3 regions of the Leptolyngbya sp. AN10 genome follow, and region 3 is predicted to be linked to each of the others. Evidence: predicted binding sites of a transcription regulator. Region 3 holds the regulator's gene; each other region holds the start of a gene.

Region 1 (10,202 bases), on a different contig from region 3:
CTCGGAATTGGATTGCAATTTCGCTGACTTTCTTGGGTAGACGCTTTCCGGTACGCAGATAAAAAGGAACCCCTTGCCAGCGCCAGTTATCCACCAGGAACTTCATCGCGACATAAGTGGGCGTGGTCGAACTGGGATCAACTCCAGGTTCGTCTCGATAGCCTTGAACCTCTTTCCCTTTCATCCAGCCTTCTTTGTACTGTCCCCGCACCGCAGAATTTTCTAGGCGATTGGTGTCTGCGAGTCGAGTTGCTTGGATCACTTTCACTTTCTCAGTCCGAATACTATCGGCATCAAGTGAATTGGGCGGCTCCATTGCGGTTAAACAGAACAGTTGCATCAAATGGTTTTGCACCATATCGCGCAATGCTCCGGAGGTTTCATAATAGCCCGCACGATCTTCAACACCGACGGTTTCTGCAACGGTAATTTGAACGTGATCAATAAATTGCCGATTCCACAACGGTTCAAAGATCGCGTTACCAAACCGGAACACTAATAAGTTTTGAACGGTTTCTTTTCCAAGATAGTGATCGATCCGGTAAACCTGATGCTCTTGGCAAACTTGATTCACAACGCGGTTCAGATTTTGAGCCGAACTCAGATCGCGCCCAAACGGTTTCTCAATCACGAGCCGCGTTTTTTGAGCATCTTTGAGCATTCCCGCATTGCCCAACTGTTGAATGGCTTCTGGGAAAAACTTCGGTGCAACTGAGAGATAGAAAACGCGATTGCCTCTCGTTCCTCGGATTTTATCGATTTCTTCTAGACGGTCTTTTAGTTTCTGATAGCTGTCAGGATTATCAATATCGCCCGGACAATAGAACAATCCTTGCGCGAAATCTTGCCACAGAGCATCAGAGCCAACGCCATCGGAGAATTCTTCGACTCCTTCACGCATTTGTTCGCGGAAATAGTCATCGCTCCATTCACGACGCGCAACCCCCACGATCGTTAATTCGGGCGGCAATCGACGTTCGCGCTTGAGATGATACAGCGCAGGCACAAGTTTACGTTTAGTTAAATCACCCGATGCCCCGAAAAATACGATGATGTTCGGTTCGGGCATCCGTTGCTGTTGCAGTCCAACTCGGAGCGGATTTTGTAAGAGAGTAACCATAGTGATGTGATGAAGGGTGAGCAATCTAGAGTGGGGAGTGGGGAGTGGGGAGTGGGGAGTGGGGAGTGGAATGCAAGACTTGAATCATTTTTGTCTCTGCTTCCTACTCCCTACCCCCTACTCCCCGCTCCCTACTCAAAACCTCACACTTTCGCCAATCGATCGACCTTTTCTTGCAGCGAACTCATGAGCGAATTAAACGGCTGCACGAATTTATCAATGCCTTCTTCAAGCAGTTCGGTCATGACTTGCGCCAAGTTGATATCGATGTCGGGATCGTTGAGGCTTTGAATCAGGTTGTAGGCTTCTTCGACTCCGGTATCAATTCGAGGCGCAACATCGCAGTGATCCGCACAAGCTTCGATCGTATTCGGCGGCAAAGTATTCACCGTGTCCGCACCGATTAGTTCATCGACGTACATGACATCGCTGTAGTCCGGATTCTTGGTGCTGGTACTTGCCCAGAGTAGCCGTTGAACGTTTGCGCCTTTTTCCTTGAGTGCTAACCAGCGGGGATCAGCGATAACCTTTTTGTACTCTTGGTACGCGATTTTTGCATTCGCGATCGCAACTTTTCCTTTAACGGCAACGAGCTTCGCTTCTTCTTGCAGGCTATCGACACCCTTGCTCATTCTTGCATCGATCATTTCATCGATTTTGATGTCGATTCGGCTGAGGAAGAAGCTGGCAACAGACGCAATTTTGCTGATGTCTTCGCCTTTTTCAACTCTTTTCTCAAGTCCGCGAATGTATGCCCAAGCGGTGTTGACATAGCTTTGAACTGAGAACAGTAAAGTCACGTTGACGTTGATGCCATCTGCGATCACTGCTTCAACGGCTGGCAATCCGGCTGAAGTTCCTGGAATTTTGATCATCACATTCGGACGACCAATCTGTTTGTAATAACGCCGAGCTTCAGCGATCGTTTTTTCCGTGTCGTTGGCAATGTTCGGGGGAACTTCGATACTGACATAGCCATCGAGTCCGCCAGACTCTTCGTAGATACCAGCAAAGATGTCACAAGCATTGCGGATATCTTCAAAGATCAGCGATTCATAGATTTCGAGCAGTGGCTTTTCCGCTTGAATGCCAGCATCGATATCGGCATCGTAAATTTTGTTTCCATTAATCGCTTTTTCAAAGATTGCCGGATTGGACGTGATGCCGCGTAACCCTCGATCGTCGATCATGCGCTTCAATTCGCCCGACTCGACCAAATCGCGGGTCAAGTTATCCATCCAGATGCTTTGCCCGTAGTCTTTGATTTCTAAAAGATGGTTCGTCATAGTGGTCTGCTCCTAATATTTATCGACTTCCTAAAGCGGTCTGTTCGCGAATGCGTTCCTGTACAAAGGATTCAACGAGTGCAACATCATCTTTGCTACCGATGATCAAGGGAACTCTGGCGTGAAGCTTGTCCGGCACAAAGTCGAGGATATCTTCGGTTCCGGTGCTGGCTCGTCCACCCGCCTGTTCGATCAGAAAGGCTAACGGTGCAGCTTCGTACAGCAATCTCAATTTTCCCTGCGGTTGTTTGCCTGTACCGGGATAAAGGAACACGCCCCCTTGGTACAGAATCCGGTGGAAATCTCCGATCAATGCGCCTCCGTAGCGGGCGGTATAGCCCTCATGCCGATGCACATAGCGAATAAAGTCGCGGTACGATTCTTCCCACTGCCAGAAGTTACCTTCGTTCACGCTGTAGATCGGACCATGATTCGGAACCCGAATGTTCTCGTCTGCGAGAATGAATTCTCCTAAGCTGGGATCAAGCACAAACGAGTGAACGCCATTGCCGATCGAATAAACCAGCATCGTACTCGGACCGTACAGGATATAGCCTGCTGCAATTTGCTTTCGTCCGCTTTGTAGAAGATCCTGCGCTTTGCCATCGTCGTCATCGCCCTCTTGCTGTCGAATCGCAAAGATCGATCCCACGTTGATGTTAATGTCCACGTTCGAGGAACCGTCGATCGGGTCATAAAGCAGCGTATAGCGACCAAGCGGACAATTCTCAGGAATGTAATACGGCTCGTCCATTTCTTCTGAAGCCAAACGGCAGACTAAACCGCTCTGTTTGAACACAGAAATAAAGACTTCGTTGGCGTAGACATCCATGCGTTTCACGGATTCGCCTTGGACATTGGTTTCGCCTGTAAAGCCCAATACACCATCCATCAAACCTGCTCGACTGAGACGACGAGCGATCAGTTTTCCAGCCAGGGCAATCCGCGTCATGATGGCGCTAAGATCTTGCGCTTCAGCGGAAAAACTATTTAACTGTTCGAGAACATGGCGAGAGAGCGTTGTACAGTCTCGATCGAGGGCTGAATCACGATCGACCAGCGGCGGATGAACATCGACCATTCAAGTTTCCTCCCTGAGACTCAGGGTTTTCACATTCACACTTTCGTAGCCTAATGAATCTACAAGCGCGATTACTTCTATCTTAAGAAGGCATTCTTGAAACGGGGCGTTCTTTAAGACCAGCTACAGAAAGTGTCGATCGACCAGTATTTCATGTTACAAAAGCAACGAAAATTATGCTTTGTCAATGAATAAATTCCGTAATTCAGTTGGGCAATTAATCAGAAAATCAGGATGATACTTGAGCAAGATTTCTGCTGAATTTATCCCCCAGGTTGCCGCGATCGAGTTCACTCCACTTTTCTTAGCTGCCTCGATATCACGAGTCTCGTCCCCCACGTAATAAATTCGACTTGACTGTAATTTTTGCTGTCTAATTATTTTTTGAATCAGCCGACTTTTCCCGAACAGCGAATAGTTTGCAGAAATCACATCAAATGTCGAAGTGAGATTCTGAACTCTGAGAAATTGTTGAATATTCTTAATAGAATTCGTGGAGACAATCCCAAGAAAATTTCCCTGATGCTTCAATTCGAGTAATGTTTCCTGCATTTCTGGAAAAAGCTTTAAGTGCGGAATCTCTCGATTCAGTTCCTCAGTAAAGCGACGAATCAGAAAGGGTAATTTCCAAACCGGAATCTGCGATCGCTTGAGTGCCGCACGTGATCCCAGGTTCTTCAACTCGTCTAAGGTTGCTTGATCAAATGGTGGAAATCCAAATTCATGAGCTAGGCGATTGGTGATCTTAATTCCAGCATCGACACTATCGACGATCGTGCCATCAAAATCGAACAAAATAACGTTCACAGGTAAGGTTTAGACTTCGTAAACATTCAATTAATACGTAGATACAGTCTAATCAATTTTGTTATCAGTTTGAATCAGCCTTCTCAGAATCTTCTAGCGTAGGGGGATAGAGGATTTTAGCGCTACGTTCTTTCCCTATTCCAATAAATTAATAATTTGCGAGGAAGTTTGTTATGTCGCAACATCATGCCGCTGCATTCTTTAAAGCTGTACAAAAAGATCACGTTCTTCAGAATCGGTTACAAGCTTCAAGCGATCCACAAGCCTTAGTCGAATTAGCAAACGATCGCGGTTACAGTGTGACCGAATCGGAAATCGAGGACTGGCTCGATCAATTACCTGAGTCGGAGCTTGCTGCATTGTTCAATCCGGGAATCGGTGGACGACAACGATTGATTCCTCGATAGAAGAATTTGGTGTGAGGACTTCAATAAAAAACCCTCCTGAAATTTGGAGGGTTAGGAATCATTCTAGGTTTGGTGTTTTAGTCGATCGCGATTCCAGTGGCAACCTTTTCAGGTTCTTGTGGAACAGCGATCGGCTTTTTCGCGATCAGATACTTGCTCATAAAGTGAACCTGCTCGGAAACTTCACTAAAACCAGCATCTGTTAGACGCTTAGTTAAATCGTCTGTTGTGTAATGACGATAGTATGGCTCGTGGAAAATTTCGGGGAAGTTCTCCATTGCGATCGACAATTCCGGTGAATCGCTCATCTGAATCGAATCGCAAATGATAAAGGTTCCACCCGGTTTCACCACTCGGAACGCTTCGTTAATCACATTCTGACGCGCTTGAGGTGGCAACTCATGGAATAAGAACACGCTCGTCACCGCATGGAAATAGTTATCCAAGAACGGCAACTCTTCGCCATTTCCTTGTACTAACTGTGGCAACGTTCCCGGAATTTGAGACAGCAATTGATTCGCCTTTCTCAAATAAGCCGCCGACAGATCCACCCCATACAGCGAAGCCTTCGGCAACGTTCCGCGAATATTTCTCAGAGTGCGACCTGTTCCACAAGCGACATCCAGAATCTTGATTTGATTCGCAGGCACATCACTAAACGCTTGTAAGCCTTCTTTCAAAGGAGCCAATACCCGTCGCCGCATCGGGTCAGCCGTTCCATTAAACAAAAGTTCAACCTGCAAATCATACAAATTCGCAGACTCATCACTCAGATACCCATTGGTCTGATGATGAAAATTCTGAGTGTAATAGCTCGGTAAACCTTGCGTCTCAACACCCGGAGCAAAATCTTGGTAACGCTTCTCATTCACGCGCTGCCACATCTCCGGCATATCGAGCCAAACAGCAGGATAGTACCGGAAGAATTCATCCCAAGGGTTATCAAACAAGAGACTTGCTGGATAAACGCCTTTTTCGACATCTTGCCAATCGGTTTCGAGAATCGCATCCATCCGCTTCTGAATGGTCTGAATCAGTGCCATTGAAAGCGGCTGTGGTTTCGGTTTGGTTTCAGCGGGGGCAGGTGCAACCATATTCAGCAGTTGAGTACTGACGGCTTTATGCACCAATCCAAAATAGCTTTTTCCTTGCTGAACGGTTTGATATGCCAGCTTTGTTAATGTATCGGGCATGGTGAGTGTGCAAAGCAATCTACGACTATGAATAAGTGTAACGAATTCTTATCAGTGAGTTGCGTCTTTGAACTAACGAATTTGAAGTGAAATTCTGTAGACGTTCAAAATCCAAATTAAGCTACGAAAAAGCGATCGAGCCAACCAGCCCGATCGCTTCTCAGAACTTAGATCGAATTAGCAATCGTAGTAGAGCATGAACTCATACGGGTGAGGACGAATGCTCATCGGAATCACTTCTCGATCGAGCTTGTAGCTAATCCAGCTTTCGATGAAGTCCTCAGTGAACACGCCACCTGTAGTCAGGTAATCGTGATCGGTTTCCAAGTTCTTCAATGCTTCTGCCAAAGATCCAGGAGTAGAAGGAACTTTCGCCAATTCTTCAGGGCTGAGTTCATAGATATCCACATCCAACGGCGAACCTGGATCGATCTGGTTCTTGATTCCGTCGATACCAGCACAAAGCATTGCTGCGAATGCCAAGTACGGGTTCGAGGTCGCGTCCGGACAACGGAACTCTAAGCGTTTTGCTTTCGGGTTCGTTCCAGACAGCGGAATTCGGACAGATGCCGATCGGTTTCCTTGCGAATATGCCAAGTTCACCGGAGCTTCAAAGCCAGGAACCAAGCGCTTATAGGAATTCGTAGTCGGGTTAGTGAACGCCAACAGTGAAGGAGCGTGTTTCAGAATTCCACCAATGTACCAGAGTGCGTTTTGGCTCAATCCAGCGTATCCGTCACCTGCAAAGGTCGGTTGACCGTTGTTCCAAATCGACTGGTGACAGTGCATTCCAGAACCGTTGTCACCAAAGACAGGCTTCGGCATAAAGGTGATCGACTTGCCGTATTTGCGACCTACATTTTTGATCACATACTTGTAAGTCATCAACCAGTCAGCCGCTTGCACCAGCGTTCCAAACCGGAAACCGAGTTCGCACTGTCCGCCTGTTGCCACTTCATGGTGATGCTTCTCGATCGGCACTCCGCACTTCGCCATCGTTAAGAGCATTTCCGATCGCATATCTTGCGAGGTGTCGGTCGGTGCTACGGGGAAGTAGCCTTCTTTATTCCGGGGCTTGTATCCCAAGTTTCCACCCGGTTCTTGGCGACCAGAGTTCCAAATGCCTTCTGCGCTGTCTACGTGGTAGTAGCCTTCGTGCTGGTTTTGGTCGTAGCGAACATCATCGAAAATGAAGAACTCAGCTTCAGGACCGAAAAATGCGGTGTCACCCAAACCTGTCGATTGCAGGTAGTCGATCGCTTTTTGAGCAATCGATCGAGGATCGCGGCTGTAAGGCTGACCAGTACGCGGCTCTTTAATCGAGCAAATCATACTCAGCGTTTTGTGTTCCATGAACGGATCGATCCAAGCCGTATCCGGATCAGGAACCATTGACATATCCGACTCATTGATCGATTTCCAACCCCGAATACTTGATCCATCAAATGGAACGCCATCGGTAAAGCTGCTCTCGTCAATTTGGCTTCTGTGCAGGGTGAGATGTTGCCAAATTCCCGGCGTATCGATGAATTTGAGATCGATCAACTCAATCCCTTCATCATTGATCTTTGCCAAGATCTCTTGTGGGGTCGCCATGAAGTACTCCTAGTAAGTCGCGTAACTTGCTCAACGTTGAGCGCCTGATCAGGTTGGGATTGATCCTGAATTGCACAGGTCGATCGCTCACCATAATCTGTCCTGAATCATGGTATGAACAGGGTTCGCGCAGTTTTGTATCTCAGGCTACAGAATGCGATCAGTTCAGCAGAATTAAGTATTGATTAAGCATGACAAATGTTACCGATAAGAATTTCAGTATGTGATAAGTGAATTAAAAATTGTAACGATCGTCTCATTTGGTATCAGCCGCCAAGGTACGGTTCAAATTAGGCTCAAACCATCGTGGTAAAATGAGCTTGAAACTTTTAACGGTACGAATTCCAATTAGCTTGCTGTGTGTGGGAATTCGGCAAAACTCAAATTGAGCCAAATTTTGGGAGAAGACTTTCATGCGGGACGCAGTGACAAGCCTGATTAGAAACTACGACATTACAGGGCGGTATTTAGATCGAAACGCGATCGACAGCCTAAAATCCTATTTTGATACCGGAATGGCTCGCATTCAGGCGGCTGCAATCATCAATTCGGATGCGGCTGGAATTGTACGCCAAGCAGGGTCTCAATTATTTGAAGAAAATCCTGAGTTGATTCGCCCCGGCGGAAACGCTTATACGACTCGTCGCTATGCGGCTTGTTTGCGCGATATGGACTATTACTTGCGCTATGCGACTTATGCGCTGGTCGCGGGTGATAACGATGTCTTGGATGAGCGCGTGTTGGAAGGATTGCGCGAAACTTACAACTCTTTGGGTGTTCCTTGCGGTCCGACTGTTCGCGGCATTCAGATCATGAAGGACATTGTGAAGTCGCAAGTGTCGGCGGCTGGTATTTCAGATACTCGCTTCTTGGATCAGCCATTTGACCACATGGCGCGAGAATTGGGCGAAAACGATCTGTAGAAAAATCTAGATTAAAAGCGCTGTGGCGAGGATTGGGAGTACCTGATTCTCGCCATTATTTTTGTGATTTGATTTCTCGCTCGAAGTGTTTTTACCAGTGGAAATGTGAATAAACTTACCCGCTATCAAGCGCTAGGTGTTCCTGAAGTGTGGTTTTGGAAAGATGGAAGTTTGACGCTGCATCATTTATGCGATCGCGGATATGAACAAATCGATCGAAGCGAACTCCCAGGATTAGAAGACTTAGACATTAATCTTCTAAAACGCTGCATTCTAATGGCTAAAACTGATTTTGCGGGAGCCGTTCAATTACTGCAAGCACAGAGTTAAGCGATGCTTTCCATTTTAGAAAAACCGTGTCTTCATGCTGGAAAGAGAAAGGGCTTGACAGAAGCGATCATTCGTAGCAACTCAGGCTTATTGTGCTTGAGAAGTTCATGCGCCCACATGGTTTCAGTATCATTAGCGCAATCATTCGCTAGAGAGTCTCCAATCTTCTCAAAACTTTTTTTAGCATCCCTTCCTAGCTTTTCTGGCTCAGACCATACTCCTAAAACAAACACTCTATCTCTTAAATCATCAGGTATTTGCTGAGTCACATACTCTAATCGAGTTCTTTCTTCATCGAAATCAATTATCAGGACAATCGTACAAGTTGAATACTTCCGCATCTTACTGACATAAATGTTCCTGAGCTTTTCTATGGTTTTTCTCCAACCGCCTGCCACTGGCAGGATTTGAATGGGACAATTATTAAAATAGAGAATAAATCCATTCGCAATTTGTCTATTTGCATCATCTTCGGGTAGCACCAAGAGATGCGGCTGACTCCGATTAATGCTCATAATTCGACATCACCCAGAATCAAATTTTCAATGAGATCGCCTTCGACAGGGACATCATTGAGAAGTCTGACTAAAGTTGGTTCTAGATGACTTTTTCGATCAAGAATAAAAGTATTTTCATCAGAAAATGTACGAATCGCCTCTTCGTTATGCGACGTAGATAAAATTTGCCCTTGCAACTTAAACGAGCGTCGCAGTGCCTCAATAAAACTTCTCACTTCTGATAGAGAAAGGTAATTATCAGGCTCATCCCAAAAACAGAAGAGAGGTCCATAATACTTATTTGCAGCTATGACAACAGCACAAATAAAGAAGCACTTTTCACCATCTGATAAGTCCTGAAAGTCGAGGCTGAGGAATGTATTATTCTTCTCAAATCGAACAACCATGCTTTTGAAGTCCTTGCCGATCAATTCGTTTTGCACATCGCTCAGATCGGGCATCACTTCTCGAAGATACTGATCAATCTCTCTATATGCAGCGGGATAGCGACTAAGTAACCCAGAAAACCATTCTCCAAAATTGGAACCATCCCGCTCTGGCTCTAATGTTTCTGCATAGGACTCTCCAGATATCCGACTCGGAATCGGGTCTAAAATAATCATACGCGCCAACCAAGTCTTAAATATGTGCAGTGGATCATTCTCGTTACGCTCTTGAATCACTGGAAGCGCAACAAGATGCCAATCTACTAAAAACTGTGCGCCAGGATTGCGTGCATCTAGGGTCACTTGCGCTTCCTGTCGAGAGTACACAGTTTTTCCTGAGACTAGAAGTTGTTCTTCTAATACCCGAAGCTCTCGAAATCCTTTTGGTAACTCCAGTGCAAGATCATATCTGTATAACTTTTCTTGCAGCAGTACTTCTATTTCAAATCGCATTGGCACATCAGCCCGCCCAAGAGCAAAATCTTTTGGTCCAATCAGTTTACGGTCTTCAAGCAC
Region 2 (10,202 bases), on a different contig from region 3:
ATTTTTAATCCAGGTCCATAGTTATTAAACGGACGAGCAGATTTGATCGGTAAACCATATTGCTGCGCGAAGTTCACACAAAGAGTTTCACCATAGCGCTTTGCTTCGTCGTAGCAAGCACGAGGTCCCGTACAGGAAACATTGCCGCGATAGTCTTCAGGTGTGGGAATGTTCTCTGGAGTCGGATCGCCGTAGATTTCACTGCTAGAAAAGAAGAGGAATCCACCGACTTCTTTTCCTTGATCTTGCTGGTTTTTGAAGTATTCCAGCAAGTTACGCAGTCCGTTTACATTGGCATCCATTGTGCCGATCGGATCTCTGCGGTAGAACGTGGGAGAAGCGATCGAGGCTGCATGAATGATGTACTGAAAGTCGCCCATGTCCGAAGGCAACGGCTGTGTCATGTCATGCTTTAACAGCGTCAAAGTCGGATCATCTTTCAAATCGGTCAACCAGGTCGGAACACCCCGCGAATAGTTATCGTAAACGGTGAGGCGAATTTGCTGGGATGCGTCTTTCTTCTGATTCCAATGCAGAACAGATTGTACAAAGTAATAGCCCAAGAAGCCTGCACCACCTGTAATCAGCAGATTCTTGCCTGCCATCGCGCCAAACTCTTCAGCAAGATTGCCACAGATATAGTCCAGATCTTCAGCAATGATATCTTTTGCGCGTTGTTGGGTCTTGGTTTGATTGGTCATTAAACTCTCATTGTTGAGGCTCACGCCTACACTACTCATTGCACTCATAGATTCGTTTCCACAACATCAGGATCAAAGCTCATCATCAAGAACACAAGACTGGCAACACACGCACTAGGCGTAGATTTTAACTTCAGGGATAGGAACCACGAACTGACCGCCCCACTCGCGAATATAGGAGACTTGCTCCATAATTTCGTCTTTGACGTTCCAGGGAAGAATCAACAGATAGTCTGGTTTTGTTTCTCGGATCTTGTCCGGAGAATAGATGGGAATGTGAGTCCCAGGAGTGAACTTGTTTTGCTTGTAAGGATTACGATCGACGGTGTAATCGAGAAAATCCGTCCGAATTCCACAGTAGTTCAGCAAGGTGTTTCCCTTTCCGGGCGCACCATAGCCCGCGATCGTCTTTCCTTTTTGCTTTGCTGTGATCAAGAATTCCAGCAGTTTGCGCTTGGTTTCTTTCACTTGCTCAGTAAAGTTCGCGTAGGTTTCGAGCTTGTCAAACCCTGCGGTCTTTTCTCGCTCTAGAAGCTCAGTGACTCGATCGCTAATTGCTTTCGATTCGTCCTCAGTGTGACGTGCATAGATTCGCAGAGAACCACCATGAATTGGAATTTCCTGCACATCAAACAGTGTCAAACCGTGGTGTGCAAAAATCCGATTCACAGCCATGAATGACAGATAAGAGAAATGCTCGTGATAAATCGTATCAAACTGATTCTCTTTCATCAGGCGCATCAGATGGGGAAACTCCATCGTGATCACACCATCGGGTTTCAGCATAATCTTCATGCCGCCGACGAAATCATTGATGTCGGGCACATGAGCGAGAACATTGTTTCCTAACAGCAAATCTGCCTTCCCATCGGCTGCTAGTTCAGTCGCAGTCTGCACTCCAAAGAACTTATTTACTACTGGAATTCCCTTATCTTTTGCAACTTGGGAAACATTCACCGCAGGTTCAACACCTAGTACCGGAATGCCTTTCTTATGGAAATACTGCAACAGATAACCATCATTGCTCGCGATCTCAACGACTTTGCTGTGAGATCCGAACCCGAACCGCTCCACCATCAAATCGCTGTAGTCGCTTGCGTTCTTTAGCAGCGCATCGACATAAGAAGAAAAATAGGCGTACTCGGTAAAAATGTCTTGGGGACTAACAAACTCTTGTAATTGCACCAAAAAGCAATTCTCACAAACATAAGTATGGAGTGGATAGAACGGCTCCATCTCGTTTAATTGCTCTGGAGCAATATGGGTTTGGCACAGCGGCGACATTCCCAAATCGACAAACGTATGATGCAGCGGTGAGCTACAAAACCGACAATTTGAACCACTCATAAATTTATGCACCTCACAGCATCAGGACGCTAAAACTACAGCGCATCAAGCCTTGAATCGGGTTTAGGTCAGGGGACAAGTGACGATCGAGTGACGAATGTTCTAGAGCACATTACCCTACAGAAGCATTACATCTCGTCTGCAAGTTAGCTGAGTCAAGTCTCTACCATCTCTGCACAATTTTCCAGTATTTCTACGTAATCTTTATCGAAATCCCCGCATCTTTACTTAAACAAAATAGAGCTACGGAGAATTTCAATTTGTGCCTCGAAAACCTTATGAGAGCTAGAAATTTAATCAATTTTGGATAAAATCAAGTCAAGAAAATTCCCCACGTTGCGCCAGTAAATCACCAATTTTAGCGATTGTCTAAGTACATATTGTATGGGTGATGTTTCTGTTAATCCAAAGTTCGCTAGAGTAGACAAAATTGAATCTCGATGTTCACGGAATCATCAGAACCGAGATTGAAGCAAGTTTGGGCTGTTCTGAGCGCAGTAAGTGAGAATTCTGTAAATTGTTCGTTTTAAGACCATGAGCTACCCTTCGCCCCGTCGATCGATTTTTATCACTTTGAGCAGTGTTCTATTAATTGTTTTGGTAACGTTACTCCCGTTCAATTTCACCGCAGAAGGTGTGACGTTGGAGTTCGCAGTTCAAAGTTTTTTCTATCATTCCAGCGGCTTTAGTGACATTGTTGGAAATGTTTTTCTCTTCCTACCATTTGGATTGGATCTTGCCTACGAATTTCGACAACGACGAGTTAAAAAACATTCAGCACTCTTTCTCACGGTGGCACTAAGTACATTACTTTCTTTCACTGTGGAAACGTTACAGGTATTCTTACCCTGGAGGGCTTCGAGTTGGATTGACATTTGCACCAATACATTGGGTGGAATGCTTGGAGCTATGATCTACTTATCTTGGTGTCAACTCTTTCCAAATGGAGCTAGAACGATCGCATTTTGGATTCGTCGTCGCCTTTCTCCTCAACTCCTCGCAAGTTTATTAATTCTGTGGATTGCTGTAGTGTTCGGAATTTGTTTCTATCTTCAGCAGAGATTAAAGTTTGGAACGTGGGATTTTTCGATCGCATCTCTATTCATGATCTACGGATTTTTCTTCGTTCCACTCGGCATTTTACTTGCCCTCATGTTTACTGTGCTGCGAGGAGATGCGAAGTTCTATCTTGCACTATCTGGAATGTCGATCGTACTTCCTGGTTTGATGATCGAACTCTTTCTAAGAGGCTCAGAACTGAGAGAAACGAATCTATTAGTAAGCATTATGATTCCATTTTTCACAATGCTTGTCGTTCGGAGCCGTCTTGGATATTTGTTTGAGTAATCACCTCTAATACGGCTTTGTGGATGATTCCATTACTGGCTACAATTCCGCGATTTTCAATCAGTTGAACATCGATCGAGAAATTGAGCGGTTGTCCATTCATAGTTGTCCATTCATATCGGTCACACATCCGCCTGCTTCCTCGACAATAATTGCGCCTGCTGTATGATCCCAAATGTTCTCTCGATAGCTCGGATTCTGCGCCCAAGGCAATCGTAAATAAAGTGCGGCGTGACCCGATGCGATCAGGTTTATCCACGCCTGTAAATTCTAGAGAGTGACGTACAGATTCACACAGAGACGCGGCTTGTTTTGCAGCAGCGATCGCGATTTCAGCCTCGTGAATATACTGTATCTTCTTCCTCCCATCCGTATTACTATCCGCTAAAATCCGTAGTCCAAATCGGAGTTTAGCAAAAAACTCATCAAATTCAGCATTCATTTCAATTAAATTGCTCGTAGACCTGCGGAGAAAGATAGCTTTCTTCTAACAGTAATTCCTGAAAAGATAGCGATTCACTCCGTGGAAACTTGGCGATCGATGAAATTCAATCAAGAGTGAAACAAGTCCGCAAAAACCCCCAGGATGTTGAGCATTCCAGCTTGTTAGAAGTATTAGAAGTTACAAGCAATCGATTTGGGAGCCTGAACTTCTAGAGTTAGCTGCACTTCATCTTTACTGCCAAATGAAAAGCAAGTTTTTGACTGGTTTCGCTGTGGCTGCCACCACGATTACTGGAGCCTTGATTCACGCTCCCTCTGCTTCTGCCTTCAACTGGAGCAGTTCTTGGTCGCAACCCAAAATCTATAGCAAAGAGCAAGTTGGTTTCAATGATGCTCCTTACCAGAAGTACGTTCAATCCGAACGTGTCGCAATTCCAAACAGCGGACAATTCCTGCTTGATCCAGCCAAATTGAAACTAAAATTCGACCACAATGTGACCGTTTCTTTCATCAACGAAGGGGCTGGATTCCGTAACCAACTCGCTTTCAGTTCAGCCGGAACCACCAACACCTCAGGGCTGATTTTTAATGACATTTCTTGTACAGGTAAAGATTGTGTCGGAGATTGGGGCGGTAGTGCTCTCAAACTTGGTGACACGGTGAAACTGGGCAAAATCAAGGGTGGATCTCAACTGGATTTCGGTCTCAGAGCTGATGGTTTTAGAGGTGGAACGAACATCTTTGGAACACAAGTTGATAAAAACCCAGACAGATTGCAGCACGTGGTCGCGTATGCGATCGGCACTCGTCACATTTTGCTTGGATTTGAGGATCTGTTTGGTGAATTGGGCGCGACTGGCGGCAAAAACCAAAACTCCGATCGTGATTTCAATGATGTTGTCTTCGTTGTCGATGTCGGTGAAAATAACCTGAAAATTCTCAAGGGTGAGAAAGTGCCTGAACCCTCGATCGTACTTTCGCTGATTGGTCTAGGTGCTACGGGTTTAGTGGCTCGTCGTCGTCAAAGCGATACCGCTGAATAGACTTTTTGCAGGCTTTCCTCTGTTCAATCTCGGTAGTTCACACTTGTGGGCTACCTTTTTTGTTGCACAATAAGGGACTGAACAGGGGACTGAACAAAATCCCCAGACTGAGGACACCGATATGAGCCAAGATTCTTCTACCCCTGTGATTGAGTCGTCGATCGGGATTGGTGGCACAATTCACGAGCATCACTGGAGTTGGAAGGGGAAACCGCAGACATTGGTATACGAGGTAATGGGGGAGGGGAAGCCAATTCTATTGCTGCCAGCATTGAGTTCGGTGTCGAGCCGATCGGAGATGCGAGGATTGGCGAAACAGTTGGCGGACCAGTATCAGGTTTATGCGATCGATTGGGTTGGTTTCGGGGATTCTTCACGTCCAGCGGTTCAATATACGCCTGCACTGTATGAAACCTGCTTGCGAAGTTTTGTACTGACGATGTTTTCTGAACCCGTGGTCGTAATTGCGGCGGGACATTCTGCGGGATATGTGATGGAACTGGCTCAGAAACAGCCGCCTTGGGAATGGGTTGTCTTGGTGTGCCCAACTTGGAGAGGTCCCTTGCCGACTGCGATGGGCGAACATCGTTGGTCGTATGGCGTATTGCGGCGGTTGATTGGACTCCCGATCGTCGGACAGTTTCTTTATTCTTTGAATACGACTCGTGGCTTTTTGAGATTCATGTATCGGCGGCACGTTTTTGCTGATCAGCAAAATATTACGCCTGATTTGATTGAGCAAAAGTGGACAACGACGCAGCGAAAAGGAGCGCGATTTGCTTCAGCCGCATTTGTGACGGGGGGATTGGATCGAGTGCTATCGCGGCAAGATTGGTTTAGCTGGTTTCAGCCGCTTCCCGTACCCGTGATGATGGTGATTGGCGAACAGATGCCGCCGAAATCGCGCCAGGAAGTTGAAGTGTTGGCGCATTTTTCTGGAGTGCAAGTCTATCGGATGCCTGGATCGCTTGGATTACATGAGGAATATCCAGAGCAATTGGCAGCGGGAATTCTGGGATTTTTGGAAAAATATCGATCGAGAAAACGCAAGTTCTAAGAAAAATGGGAGCCAGATCGAATCTCGCTCCCATTGCCACGACAAAAAAGAACATCTACATCTTAGGTTTGACAAAAACGATCGATTGTCGCCACACGATCGTCGGTTGGTCATAGTGATCCATGATGCAGATACAATGAGAGTCCTGCCAGCGGACTTTCCCAGTGAGCAAATCACCTGTGGAAAGTTTCATCTCGATTTCTTTTTCTTCTCGGATAATCGTCTGAATTTGACGAGTACTTGGCAATCCGGTATCTAGTTCAATACTCATTGGGGGAAGTCCTCGATCGAAACCGTTCTAACCTACTAGAGTGCCTCAATTCCCCAAATCCTACACATTTCTGTAACTGTTCATCATGACGATCGAATTTACAAAGTATCACGGACTCGGTAACGATTTTATTCTGATCGATAATCGCGATTCGACTGAACCGAAGATTTCTCCTGAAGATGCGGTGAACTGGTGCGATCGACATTTCGGGATCGGTGCAGATGGCGTAATTTTCGCGCTTCCCGGTCAAGATGGAACCGATTACACGATGCGAATTTTCAACTCTGATGGTTCAGAGCCGGAAATGTGCGGCAATGGAATTCGCTGTTTGGGACGATTTATTGCGGATTTGGAAATCGCGGACACTGGAACATCGAAAGAACAATATCGAATTCAGACGTTAGCGGGTGTGATGGTTCCGAAGTTTGAATCGGACGGGCAAGTGACCGTTGATATGGGTGAACCTCGGCTATTAGCTGGAGAAATTCCGACCACGTTAGCGGCTTCGGATCAGAAAGTGATCAATTTGCCCTTGGAAGTTGCAGGACAAACTTGGAATGTGACTTGCGTGAGTATGGGCAATCCGCACTGTATTACTTTTGTCGATAGCGTTGCAGCGATCGAGCTTGAAAAAATTGGTCCCCTGTTTGAGAACCATCCGGTCTTTCCACAGCGAACCAACACCGAGTTTATTGAAATTGTTCGATCGGACTACCTGAAAATGCGAGTTTGGGAGCGGGGAGCCGGGATCACGCTTGCTTGCGGAACGGGAGCTTGTGCATCATTGGTCGCAGGAGTGCTAAATCAGAAATGCGATCGACGAGCAACGATTGAATTACCCGGCGGCTGTCTCCAAATCGAATGGGCAGCCGATAACAGAATTTATATGACCGGAAGCGCAGATAAAGTCTTTACTGGGGGTCGAGACTAATCTTTGAGGCGGGGATCAGGCGGATTGTTAGAAGCGCCTGATCCCCGAATACATCTTCACCTAGTCGTTGTCCCAGCATTCCTGGCACATCAAATCGCCAATGCGATCGCGCAGCAGGAAGTCGAAGCGTTCTAACTCGGTTTCAAAGCGCATCCACTCGCGGGCAGGAATGTGCTTGCATAGCGTATAAATCGGTTGATGTCTACTGACAAGTCCGCGATCGATAAGTTGACGTACTTCGTCTTGAATCATTCCAAGCGAGTACTGTGCAGTCTGAAGCATGGGGTCTACCTTCCTGAGAAATCTGGGAATCGAAGATATCAACCTAACTAAATTGGGAATCAAAGCCTTTCGCTGTGTGTCTCCTCCAAACAGCGTAACTTTGTAGTGAGATATACTGAATCTTCCTTATTTTCTACCTCATTTTTGAGCCAAAAACTTAAGATGTGTTTCTTAAGTCAGGAAGTCCTAACATTTATTTTGCCTTGAGTTGTAGTCGGTTGAGTGGAAGTTTGCCGTCCCTCTTAGGTTTGACGGATTACAGACTATGACAATCATTTGCGGCTTAAATTGTTGCCATAAGTGAGGGTGATGATCGACGCTGAACTAGCTCGATCGCGAAGTCGATCGCAGCTTTCATACTGGTGGCATCCGCAATTCCTTTTCCCGCAATGTCGAACGCTGTTCCGTGATCCGGAGAGGTTCGCACGAAGGGAAGCCCGATCGAGGTATTCACGGCTCGATCGAACGCCATCAACTTAACCGGAATCAGTCCTTGGTCGTGATACAACGCAAGATAAGCATCATGGGCAACCACTTGACCGGAACCAAACCAGGCTTGTCCAGGCTTCACCCACATCGTATCAGGTGGCAACAGTCCATCTAACCGAACGTGAGGAAATCGGAGCCGCATCGCTTCGAGCCAAGGAAACATCCAATCGATTTCTTCTCGTCCGAGTTGTCCTTGTTCGCCGCTGTGAGGATTCAGCCCCGCGATCGCAATTCGAGGTCGATCAATCCCAAACGCTTCCTCAAGGCATTCAATCAATAATTCGAGCTTACGAGTCAATCCATCAAACGTGAGCGCTTCTGGGACTTGTTTAAGCGGAATGTGGGTCGTTGCTAACAGTGCGCGTAGTGTCCAATCCGTGTGGGGCGATCGAGCCACGAACATCATGCCAAATCGATCGACTCCTGCTTTTTCGGCTAGGAGTTCGGTTTGTCCTGGGTAAATGTGTCCTGCGGCTTTCCAGGCGGATTTTGCGATCGGAGCCGTGACAATTCCATCAAATTCGCCTGCTAATGTTCGATCGATTGCGGTTTCCAAATAGCGAAAACTCGCTTCACCGCTGTTGGCGCTTTCTTTACCAAGTTGAATTTCTTCTAAGCCCAAATCTAAAATCTTCAAATCTTTTGGATTGGCAAGATTCGGACAGGACGGACTGAGGCGATCGTACAATTCATGCAAATAATCGTGATTTCCAGCGATCGTAATATCAGAATTTTGTCGATCGAACAATGCTTTGAGAATGACCTCTGCACCGATTCCAGCAGGATCACCCATTGAGATGATTAAACGAGTCATGATGTGAAGAGAGCGTGACTGAACTGCTTTACAATACGTAAATGATCTGAACTTGCTGTTTTAAGAGGAGAATTAGAACAATGGCTTCCGAAATTTTTAACACTGCAATCCTAGCGTTCACCCTGATTTTGGTTGGGTTGTCGCTCGGCTTTTTGCTCCTGAAACTGCAAGGTGGCGAAGAGTAATTTCAAGAAGCGAGAGTGGCGGATCAAGCTCCCTCACTCTTCTTCGTCTAGATGTTCTGCAACTTCACGATAGAGATTGAAAACGTGATGGTCTTTCAACGAGTAGAAAACGTTGCGCCCCTGTTTGCGATAACCGACTAAACGCATCGATCGTAGTGCGCGTAATTGGTGAGAAACGGCAGACTCGGACATTTTCACCGCAGCGGCAAGATCACATACACAAAGTTCTTGAACCGAAAGCGCAGAAAGAATCCTAAGACGGTTCGCATCACCGAGTAAACTAAAAAATTCTGCCATTCGCTGCGATTTTTCAACGCTCAGAAGATCACGCTGCAAAGAGCGAACATTATTTAAATTGACTGGATGAGAACTGGTACACTGCTCCACCGCAGGAATCGCAGGATTAGAATTTGACATAAATCTCGACTCAGAACGCAATTTGCCACGATCGCAGATACTTTCAGCGTAGCGTACTCAGCCGATTAGAATAAATGAGAATTTCAGCCTGATCAAAGAAATTCGTTACATTCCTTGACCTACGCTACGATAAAGGGTGTTCGATTTCGGAACTTGGAAACATCGATCGCACCTTACTGTGATTCGATCGCAAGATTTCTGATAGAATTTAGCGAAAAGTTAACAATTTGTCACATAACTCCTCATGAGCGTATTGATTGTGGGTGCGACTGGCACCTTGGGAAGGCAGATTACTCGTCGCGCCTTGGATGAGGGATACAAGGTACGCTGTCTAGTCCGTAGCCCCAGAAAAGCCGCCTTCTTGAAAGAGTGGGGAGCCGAACTCGTTGCTGGAAATATTTGCTATCCGGAGACGCTACCCGCAGCGTTTGAGGGTGTCACTGCTGTGATTGATGCGGCAACCGCACGCGCAACGGATTCGCTCAGTATCAAACAAATCGATTGGACAGGCAAAGTTAACTTAATTCAAGCCGCGAAAAAAGCGGGAGTCGATCGATATATTTTCTTTTCGATCCTGGATGCCGAAAAATTCCCGAACGTTCCATTAATGGAAATTAAAACCTGCACTGAGAAATTCTTGGCAGAGTCAGGTTTGAATTACACAATTCTTCGTCCCTGTGGATTCTTACAAGGTTTAATCGGTCAATACGCGATTCCAATCCTCGAAGGTCAAGGCGTTTGGGTAATGGGAAACACCGCCCCAACCGCTTACATGGATACGATCGATATCGCGAAATTCGCTGTTCAAGCGCTCAAAGTACCCGAATCGATCGGTAAAACTCTTCCCGTCGTTGGCTCTAAAGCCTGGAGTTCA
Region 3 (10,202 bases):
GCGCGGTCAGAAGGACAACGAGAAGCAACACTTTCCAATGAAGCACGAACGATCGAACCTCTACCAATTCCTACGGTTCAATCCTAATGCGGCAAAATTCGCTAAATTTGAATAACTGTAAGTTCGATTGCGTGTTTCGCTTCGGTGACAAACCTTTGAAGCTTCTTAAATCCCCCACAAACGGGGTACTTCAAGCCTAGAGAGGTTTTGATTTTCAAAGTCCCCCAGAATGGGCGATTTAGGGGGCACAACTCCCCAACAACGAAGCGCACACTCGAACTTACATCCAATCAATCTGTCAGAGGATCGAATTATGCCGGAGCAACTCCTATTAGTCGATGATGAACCTGGACTCCGGGAAGCGGTACAAGCTTATCTCGAAGACAGCGGTTATACAGTCCATACCGCCACCAATGGGCGCGAAGGCTGGGAAGCATTACAGCGAATTCAACCCGATTTGGTGATCACCGATGTGATGATGCCCCAGGCAAACGGCTATGAATTCCTCAAGCAACTTCGGGATGATGCCCGTTTCAAAACCTTGCCTGTGATTTTCTTAACCGCACGAGGCATGAAAAGCGATCGTATTCAAGGGTACGATGCGGGCTGTGATGCGTACTTGCCAAAACCCTTTGACCCCGATGAACTCGTTGCGATCGTCACTCGCTTACTCAGACAACGCGCAGACATCAAAGCCACCAGCACCGATGACAATGTAAATTTGGCAGATCTTTCTCGCCAAATTGCGGCAATTCAAGCTGAACTGAAAGGACGAGGCGCGATCGTTCAAACGCCCGCCCCGATGAAGCTCGATTTCACTCCTAGAGAACAGAGCGTTTTAGATCTCGTGGTTGATGGCTTGATGAACAAAGAAATTGCTCGTCGGCTTGAAACCAGTGTCCGCAACGTGGAAAAGTACGTCAGTCGCCTCTTCAGCAAAACCGGAACCAATAGCCGGACAGAATTGGTTCGATTTGCGCTCGAACATGGACTCACGACTCCGAATCAGCAGCGTCAAACTGGATCGTAATCGCAGTTCTGGAAGTTCGATCGACGCTCAAAGTTGCGTCCAATTGCTGCACAAGGGAATTGATAATCTGAAATCCCAAAGTTTGCGGCGTGTTCAGGTCAAAATTCGCAGGAAGCCGATTTCCGGTGTCACTTACCGTCAGTGTGACCTGCGAATTTTCAACCCGCAACAAGACCGCGATTTCGCCCTCTCGATTCACCAGTCCATGCCGCAACGCATTCGAGATCAACTCATTCAGAATCAATCCCACTGGAACCACTCGATTCGCAGATAGTTCAATCTCGCCACTGATTGCCGTTCTGAGCGTGATTTGATTAGGTTCGATCGCATAAGTTTGCACCAGCATCGGAACCAAACTCTGCACATACTCACCTAAGCGAATCGAATTCTGATTGCCTAACTGCGACAATCGATCGTGAACCAGTGCGATCGAACTAATTCGACTCTGATTGCTGCGTAACAGGGCTTGAACGTCTGTATCCTGCACCCTCATCACCTGCAAATCGAGCAAACTCGTCACCACCTGCAAATTATTTTTAATCCGGTGATGAATCTCACGCAGAAGAATCTCTTTTTCGCGCACCGAGGCTCGTAACTGCTCGATCGTCGAACTTGATTCCGCCTGCTGAATCACGGTTCGTGCCGTCTGCAAAACCTCGATCGCGGACTGTAACTCTTGCTGAATCTCAACTTGGACTGGGGAACTCACGGTAGACTGAGCCAAAAGGCGATCGCGAATTGAAGCCAGACGCTGCCGAATTGCTTCTACCTGTTGGGCGAACCCGCCATTATTCGTACTAGAAATCATGTTTTCAGGAACTCAACCAAAATCAGCCGATATGCCGCTGCGAGGACGATTGAGAGGGGCGACATCAATTCGTCCCGCAGAGTGCTCCAAGGAATGCACTGCATAAAATTGCAACTCACAACAGGAACACGACTACGGGCGGGAACTCACTTGAATCAATGCAACTAAAATGCAACTAGGGGGGATTGGCTATATACCCTATCATCGAATGCGGTGCCGCACAAATCGCAGATGTGCCACTTTTGCTCATGTGACTAATGAATGACATCAGGTATACTCAATACCCTGAGTGTTTAATACTGAAACGATTTTTTAAGCAGTGCATTACATTAGATGTAGTCCCGTGACATGGCAGTGACGTTTGAGGCGATTTATGACTGCTCATCTTGCTTCGAGTTCGACAATGACCCCCCAAGCCGCGCAGGATGCGGTAGCGCTACGACAGGTTTTTGCATCGCTGACGGCTAAAAGTTGCCCGCTCACCTACAATTTCCACATGCACACGACGCATTCGGATGGGCAGCTACACCCTGAAGCGTTAGCACAACAAGCGATCGATCTTTCGCTCAAAGGATTCGCGATTACGGATCACCATCAGATCAGCGGATACCAAATGGCACAGCGCTATATGGAGACGCAATCAGGGACAGAGTTGCCGCAGTTGTGGACGGGAACCGAGATTACGTCTCGCTTGCTCGAAACTGAGGTACATATTCTCGGATTTGCGTTTGATCCAAATCATGCGGCGATCGCGTCTTATCTCCAAGGTTCTGCGCCTCAAGGCGATCGCGCTCAAGCAGCACGAGTGATCAGTGCGATTCAGCAAGCAGGCGGGATTGCGGTGTTGGCACATCCAGCGCGATATCGTCGATCGGTGGATGAGTTGATTCCAGCAGCGGCAATGGTGGGAATTGATGGGGTGGAAGCGTTTTACGCCTACAACAATCCAAAGCCGTGGATGCCGAGTCCAAAAGAGACGGCACGGGTGACAGAGTTGCAGGCTACGTTTGGATTGCTCAGTTCTTGTGGAACCGATACGCATGGGATGAACTTGCTACAGCGGCTTTGAAGATGCCTGATCGAGCGGTGATCGCTTTTCAACCGCAGCCATCACCGTTTTTTCGATTCGATTCTGTCGAGTTTCAGAACGTTTGGCACTCTCGATCCAATAGAGAATTACTTTCTTGGTCGAGTTGCTGAACGTCTGAAAATTTTGTTGTGCGATCGCGTTCTTTTCCAATGCGTCAATCAAATCGGGCGGCATGATCAAAGCCTCGATCGCATCCAAAGAAGTCCAAGATCCGTCGAGTTTTGCCGCTTCAATTTTTCTGATCCCCGCCTCGGTCATTAATCCTTCGGCAATTAACTCCTCAATGTATTGCTTGTTGAGTTTCGACCAAACGCTTTTCGGTTTTCGGGGCGTAAAAATCTGCATATAGCGATCGTCATCCAACGATTTCGCTTTGCTATCAATCCACCCAAAACAGAGTGCTTCTTTCACCGCTTCACTGTATCGAATACTTGGCTTTCCGCTTTTTACTTTGTAGTAGATTAGCCAAATTCCGATCGCGGTTTCATAATTTTGTTTGAGCCAATTTCGCCAAGCGACTCTGTCGATCGCTTCGGTTTTGTCTAGCTGATCTTCAAACTTCGGCATCGCTAAATGGCTAAAAGGTGATTCTCTTTATTCAAATCATTAACATTTCCTTAACACTTCCCTCTGAATCCTGGTTGCTTTCACGCTATGATGTGTGGAAATTATTGAGAATCTTTAAAACAAGATCCCAATAGTACTGAAAAAAACCGGTCTAAACTTAGAAATTTTACAGAGATTTTCAGAATCAAAGCGAAAATGTAGCGCAGCGTACAAAAACCATTTGATGAGTCAGTTTTAGTGGTCTAAAGTCATCGATTGTTCACAAAGTGCACATCGCGTTACTGACTCGGTAAACTGCTCCAGTTTCACTCGATACGACAAGGAAAGAAATGGTAGTGACCAAGGATAGACCGCTCGCAACAATGTTTCGTCAGATCGGAGGAGGCGCGTATCCTCCCGTTATTGAGACGTTTGAACGCGGCAAAACAATCTTTTTTCCGGGTGATCCAGCCGAACGAGTCTATTTCCTGGTTAAAGGAGCCGTCAAGCTCTCACGAGTGTATGAAGCAGGGGAAGAAATCACCGTTGCGCTGTTAAGAGAAAATAGTGTATTCGGCGTGTTATCACTGATTACCGGACAACGCGCCGATCGCTTTTATCACGCAGTCGCATTTACGCCAGTCGAATTGCTTTCAGTGCCGATCGAACAAGTCGAAAAAGCACTCAAAGAAAATCCGGAACTCTCGATGTTGATGCTGAAAGGCTTATCGTCGCGGATTCTCCAAACCGAGATGATGATCGAAACCCTGGCGCATCGAGATATGGGATCGCGCTTGGTAAGTTTTCTATTGATTCTCTGTCGCGACTTCGGAGTGCCTTCGCAAGAGGGGATCATGATCGATCTGAAGCTGTCGCATCAAGCGATCGCAGAAGCGATTGGATCAACTCGCGTCACTGTGACTCGCTTACTCGGTGATTTGCGTCAGGACAAAATGATCTCGATTCACAAGAAAAAAATCACCGTTCACAATCCTGTAACGCTGAGTCAACAATTCACTTAATTCGCTTAGAATTCTTTCCTGAAAGACGCGCCCGAAGTTTAGAGCGAACAGGCATAATGAAAGGCGAGTCTGGAATTGTCTTAGACCGTCTGGGGCTAGGGTTGTCTTGGGAGTGATATGTCCGATGTCGGGCTGATTTTAATTTTGGTGGTGTTGGTGTTGGGAGGAGCGATCGCGACAATTGGCGATCGTTTGGGGACTCGCGTGGGAAAAGCCCGCCTGAGTCTGTTCAATCTCCGTCCTAAGCAAACCGCTGTCGTGGTGACAATTTTGACCGGAACGCTGATCTCAGCTTCAACGCTTGGCATATTGTTGCTGGCAAGTAAGACGTTTCGTGAAATGTTACTGAACTTCGGGCGGATTCAGACAGAACTGCGCGATCGAGGACGCGACCTTGAAAAAGTGTCCGCTGATTTGAAAGCGACCGATGCTCAGAAGGCGCAAGTCGAAAAGCAATTGGCAGAAGCGCGATCGGAACGTGCTCAAGTCGAAGAGCAATTAAAACGAATTAACGCGAATTTGCAAACCTCGATCAATCGACAACGAGAAACGAATGCTCAACTCCGAACGACAGAAGCGCAGCGAGATGCGACTCGCCAACAATTGGTTGCGGTGTCTGAACAAGCGTTAACGTTACGAACAGGGATCGAGCAACTGCAAGCCGAGCAGCAAAAATTAATCGAGCAGCGTGATCAGGTGAAGGCTCAAATTGCGGAGCGAGATGAAGAAATTGCCGAACGCACGAGCGTGATCGAACAGCGCGATCGAGAAATTAGCGAACGCGATCGGGTCATTGCTCAACGCGGTACAGAGTTGGAAAAATTAGAATCTCAGCTTAAAGAACTAGCCTCTCAACAAGCAGCACTAACTGAAACACTCGGACGATTTGAACGAGATGTTAAGCTGATTCGGAGCGGCGATCTCGCGCTTTATCGAACTCAAGTCTTGTCTTCGGGTGTTGTGCGAGTCGTGGAACCGAGAGGTGCAAGAGTCGCAGTTGATCAATTATTGCAATATGCGAATCAGTCCGCGATTCAAGCGCTTCAACTTGGACGCAATGACCAATTGGTGCAAATTCCAACAGCGGAAGTGGAATCTTTAATCAGCCAGATTAGTGACGGTCAGGATTACCTGGTGCGTGTACAAGCTCGTGCGAATTATGTGAAAGGCGAAAATCGAGGCGTGTCCGTGTACATGAGTGCGGTTCCGAATCGAATTGTGTTTCTGGCGGGAGATACGATCGCGGCTCAAACGATCGATCCGTCTAAACTGTCGGCACAAGATTTTCAGAAATCGATTCAGGATCTCTTCGCAGCATCTAATTCTCGTGCGCGTGTGGCGGGTGTGCTGAATGACAATATCGAAATCGAGAAACTGTTGACTCTTGGATCATTCATTGAGCAGTTACGCCGTTTTCCGACTCCGGTTGAACTTAGAGCAGTCGCATCACAAAACACTTACACGTCAGGACCACTCAAAATAGAATTAGTGGCAGTGCAGAACGGGCAAATCGTATTGAGAGCATCGAGTTAATCTTCTTGAGGGTAGAGGCGTATCATGGCGGAACAGCCCGTGATTTTGGGATTCGATCCAGGGCGGCAAAAATGTGGTCTAGCTGTCATGGGAGTCGATCGACGAGTCTATTATCACGAGGTGATTAGTGCAGATGCCGCGATCGCTTCGATTCAATCTTTGCGCGATCGCTTTCCAGTTTCGCTCTTAGTGATGGGTGATCAGACTTCATCAAAGGAATGGAAACGAAGATTAGAAGAGGAATTGACGGATTTGCGAGTGGTCACAGTCGATGAGCGTAATAGTTCGTTAGAGGCACGCGATCGATTCTGGATCATGTATCCACCCAAAGGATTGAGCAAACTGATTCCTGAAGGAATGCGAACACCACCGAGACCGATCGATGATATTGTGGCGATTTTGTTAATCGAACGCTACTTAGAACGTTTGGTGAGTTAAGTTTCTCTATCAATTCGTCTCGATCGAAACAATCCTAGTTCTACGATAGAGTTCGCGAACTCAGTCGAGGCGAGTATGGACGTTTTAGAGCGGGTGGAATGGTTGCGGAAATGGACAGCGTTTTCGAGCTTGTCTCTGGAAGCCTTAACCGCGATCGCGCATCAAATCCAGGAGCAATCGATCCAAGAGAATCGACGAATCGGACTGGAAGACATTCAGCCTGAAGCGCTCTACATTCTCTACGATGGGCACTTAGAGAGCTACCGCACGAGTAAAACGACTGTAGCAAAAGTTACGAGTTTGATTCCCGGTGCAATCGTGTATCTCAAGGAATTATTGCTCGATCGAGTGGCAGAAGAAACCACAATCACGCTGAATGATTGTGTGATCTGGGCAATTCCAAGAACTGAATTTTTAGCGATCGCTCAACAGTTCCCAGAGATTGCTCAAAGTGTGTCCCAACAGCTTGCACTCCAATTAGAACAGGTTGCTTCTGAACTTGCTTATGAGCGCGATCGACAGATTGCATTGCGTTCGTATCTTGTCCCAAAAGTAAAACGTGGAATTGTAGGAACCAGCCGATACGCGGTTCGATTGCGCCAAGACATTAAGAAAGCTTCGAGCGATCGCGGTTCTGTTCTGATTTTTGGAGAGCCTGGATTAGAGAAAGACAATACTGGAGCATTGATTCACTTTGGATCACGCGATCGCAAAGAACCTTTGATCAAAGTGAATTGCAATACCTTACAGCCTGTGGAATTGTTTGGACGATCGGATAAGCCCGGATTGCTGGATTGGATGGGTCGCGGAACATTGATGCTAAACAATCTCGAAGACATTTCCCCAGAGTTTGAAGAGAAGCTAGTTCAACTGTTAAAGACCGGGAAGTTTACGCCGATCGCACGAGCAGGAGAACAAGCGCCAGAACCTCGATCGTATGAAGCTCGAATTCTCATGACTTCTGAAAAGGTTCTACCCAGACTAGAAAAATGTAAGCTCATTGCTCATGTGATCAAAGTGCCACCGTTGCGAGTGAGAAAATCGGACATTGCAATTCAAGCAGAATACTATCTCAGTTTGATTTCTCGATCGCGTGGAATTGCTAAACCGAAGATTACTCCCGAAGCAATGCGAAGACTTCAGGGCTATGACTTTCCAGGCAATCATGTAGAACTAGAAAGCTTACTCGGACGAGCAATTCAACAAGCAGAATGCTCAGAACTGACTGAAGAGGTTTTTTGGTCAACTGGCGATAAAAACCGTCGATTTCGCCTCAATTTGCTCAATGCTTATCCAAAGTTGCGACAGTTCCTCAGAAGTCCTTGGTGGACCGATCGACTGAACTATGGTTTTACGTTAGGTGTGTTTGCAGTCGTGGTTACTGTCTTAATGGTTGCACCTCAGAGCCGCGATCGTAACTTTGCGCTCAATTTCTTTTGGGCTTGGTGGTGGATGTTCATTCTAATCTCATTCCCTTTTGTGGGGCGGCTTTGGTGTGCAGTCTGTCCATTCATGATTTACGGTGAGCTTGCACAAAAAATTTCACTCTGGCTCTATCCTCGTAAGCTACAACCTTGGGCAAGACAATCAGCCGAAAAGTGGGGCGGATGGTTCCTCTTCGGTATGTTCACGCTGATTTTGCTATGGGAAGAACTTTGGAATTTAGAAAATACAGCTTACCTATCCGGTTGTTTATTGTTGTTAATTACTGCTGGAGCCGTCGTTTTTTCTGTGCTATTTGAGCGACGATTTTGGTGTCGATATCTTTGTCCGATCGGTGGCATGAATGGTTTATTTGCTAAATTGTCGATGATTGAACTTCGGGCACAGCAAGGAATCTGTTCAGCATCTTGTACAACGTATCAATGCTACAAAGGCGGACCACAAAAAGGGGAAGGAATGGAAACGGGTGGCTGTCCAGTCTATTCGCATCCTGCACAGCTTCAGGACAATCGTGACTGTGTGTTATGTATGACCTGTCTCAAAGCTTGCCCACATCGATCGGTCGAACTGAATCTGCGTCCTCCCGGAATTGAACTTTGGACAACGCACAATCCGAGCTATCCCGAAGTTTGCTTAATGTTTTTATTGTTTGGAGCCGTGTTTTTGCATCGACTTCCAGAGATTGAACAAGTGTTGGGGATTAATCTGCATCTCGATCGCTTTCTTGATCACACGATCGTATCAATCCTCGCATTGTTATTTCCTGGAGTTGTTGCAGTGTTCTTTCATCAAATTCTGCGATTGTTCAATTCTCGATCGCGCTCTTTTCTCGAACTTGCCTACGGCTATCTTCCACTCGTTCTCGGTGTAAGTCTCGCTCATTATTTGCATCTAGGACTGACCGAAGCGGGACGAATCTTACCTGTCACAGTAGCAACCTTCGGAGGCAGTTCGGAACTGATGGCAGCTTTACCGATCGCAGTGGCTCATCCCGCTGTGATTGAATTTCTCCAAGCTTGCACCATTATTGTTACCTTCTGGCTCAGTGTATTTCTGACACAAAAAATTGCCCGTCAACCAATTCGCAACGTAATGCCGCAACATCTAGCACTGGTAATTCTCGGATCAGTTCTATGGGCATTGATCATTACTTCCAAATGATACCTGGTGCTAGTTCTTCTCTACTTTCTCGCAGCAATTCCTCCAAGTAAAGCACTCGGAATGGTTAAAACCAATGATGCTGCAATGAACCAGAAAGGATACTCTTTAGGAACATACAACGATCCTAGAACGAATGCGATCGCGCCAACGATTCCAGAATGGGTCAGTGCTAATCGGTTCGCAATCCGCGCTGCTACAAAACTTCCCAAGAACGTGAACCCAAGACCGACAATCAGGCTCAGAATCAGAAAACCAGGACTCAGAACCGCTTGATTCAGCAACGATTCAAAATCGGTTTGCGATCGCGACTGAGTAGCGAGTCCGATACCCAGTATGAATCCAAGCGTCATTCCGACTACAAGAGTGCCAACAATATCCACAACGAGACCGATCAAAATTGCCTTGATGCTGATCTTAGAGAACTGATTCATGTTGCTGTCCTACATTCATGCTACAGAGTCTTACAAAGAGGGTAAGCATTACACTTCCGTAGCGCCCCGGAATTCAGCATTTGTTCGATTCAGATTGTGTATATTTTATGTAGAAATACGGGAAATTAAATCAATGATCAGATAACTCATCTAGTTCTGCAATTGAAACACTGAGCCAAGTTAATTAAACGATCGCTTTCCTAAATTGAACGATAAGACAAGTCAATTGAATCACAATCAACTCAGATTAAACTCACACTCACCTGAGTTAAACACTCATTCAATTGAGGAAACCGATCGGTTAATAAGGGAAACCAGCCGTTTCATCAAGGAAAGCGATCGCTCAATTAAGGAATTTGACTGCTCTCCTAAATTGAACACTTGCTCAAGTCGATGTAGCGATCGCTTTCCTCAATGGAACACTAATTTTATTGATTCTTGTCGAAACGTCGATCGAGCAACTTCCAATTCATCAGAAGCGTTGCCCCGATGACAAGTCGATCGGTAGAATTGAAGCAGACGAAAATATTCTGGAGCCTCATGAATTCAAGCGCTGCTTTACTGAGCCGTATCACTCAAACACCTGGGCAGTGTGGCGGTCGCCCCTGCATTCGAGGAATGAGAATTCGAGTCGTTGACATTCTAGAGATGCTGGCTGAAAACGTGAGCGTCGATGAAATTCTAGAAGACTTTCCTGACT

Evidence for each region. Region 3 encodes NtcA, which controls nitrogen genes in cyanobacteria. Its sites were predicted from a motif close to TTTGTANNNNNNNNTACAAA; they were not measured.
Region 1: the regulator NtcA is predicted to act here: its motif matches at 7,625-7,644, upstream of glnA (type I glutamate--ammonia ligase).
Region 2: the regulator NtcA is predicted to act here: its motif matches at 7,523-7,542, upstream of ACQ4M5_RS25955 (DUF4327 family protein).

The regions. Positions count from the first base shown of each region.
Region 1 is NZ_JBNXVP010000075.1:8,172-18,373, forward strand. It holds gene zwf (glucose-6-phosphate dehydrogenase) at 1-1,120, opposite strand, end outside; gene tal (transaldolase) at 1,264-2,406, opposite strand; gene fbp (class 1 fructose-bisphosphatase) at 2,426-3,487, opposite strand; gene ACQ4M5_RS40510 (HAD hydrolase-like protein) at 3,662-4,294, opposite strand; gene ACQ4M5_RS40515 (Nif11-like leader peptide family RiPP precursor) at 4,468-4,701, shown strand; gene ACQ4M5_RS40520 (class I SAM-dependent methyltransferase) at 4,779-5,894, opposite strand; gene glnA (type I glutamate--ammonia ligase) at 6,072-7,490, opposite strand; gene apcB (allophycocyanin subunit beta) at 7,904-8,413, shown strand; gene ACQ4M5_RS40535 (hypothetical protein) at 8,519-8,743, shown strand; gene ACQ4M5_RS40540 (hypothetical protein) at 8,776-9,228, opposite strand; gene ACQ4M5_RS40545 (AAA family ATPase) at 9,255-10,202, opposite strand, start outside.
Region 2 is NZ_JBNXVP010000021.1:48,263-58,464, reverse strand. It holds gene ACQ4M5_RS25995 (NAD-dependent epimerase/dehydratase family protein) at 1-749, opposite strand, end outside; gene ACQ4M5_RS25990 (methyltransferase domain-containing protein) at 816-2,048, opposite strand; gene ACQ4M5_RS25985 (VanZ family protein) at 2,583-3,395, shown strand; gene ACQ4M5_RS25980 (hypothetical protein) at 3,349-3,837, opposite strand; gene ACQ4M5_RS25975 (PEP-CTERM sorting domain-containing protein) at 4,082-4,882, shown strand; gene ACQ4M5_RS25970 (alpha/beta fold hydrolase) at 5,004-5,939, shown strand; gene ACQ4M5_RS25965 (Hfq-related RNA-binding protein) at 5,995-6,210, opposite strand; gene dapF (diaminopimelate epimerase) at 6,296-7,141, shown strand; gene ACQ4M5_RS25955 (DUF4327 family protein) at 7,202-7,423, opposite strand; gene pdxA (4-hydroxythreonine-4-phosphate dehydrogenase PdxA) at 7,707-8,726, opposite strand; gene petM (cytochrome b6-f complex subunit PetM) at 8,807-8,911, shown strand; gene ACQ4M5_RS25940 (ArsR/SmtB family transcription factor) at 8,945-9,328, opposite strand; gene ACQ4M5_RS25935 (SDR family oxidoreductase) at 9,573-10,202, shown strand, end outside.
Region 3 is NZ_JBNXVP010000028.1:12,019-22,220, reverse strand. It holds gene ACQ4M5_RS29385 (glycosyltransferase) at 1-87, shown strand, start outside; gene ACQ4M5_RS29380 (response regulator transcription factor) at 314-1,030, shown strand; gene ACQ4M5_RS29375 (sensor histidine kinase) at 993-1,838, opposite strand; gene ACQ4M5_RS29370 (PHP domain-containing protein) at 2,212-2,907, shown strand; gene ACQ4M5_RS29365 (YdeI/OmpD-associated family protein) at 2,893-3,495, opposite strand; gene ntcA (global nitrogen regulator NtcA) at 3,858-4,496, shown strand; gene ACQ4M5_RS29355 (DUF3084 domain-containing protein) at 4,614-6,029, shown strand; gene ACQ4M5_RS29350 (pre-16S rRNA-processing nuclease YqgF) at 6,054-6,467, shown strand; gene ACQ4M5_RS29345 (sigma 54-interacting transcriptional regulator) at 6,543-9,071, shown strand; gene ACQ4M5_RS29340 (hypothetical protein) at 9,092-9,502, opposite strand; gene ACQ4M5_RS29335 (DUF433 domain-containing protein) at 10,043-10,202, shown strand, end outside.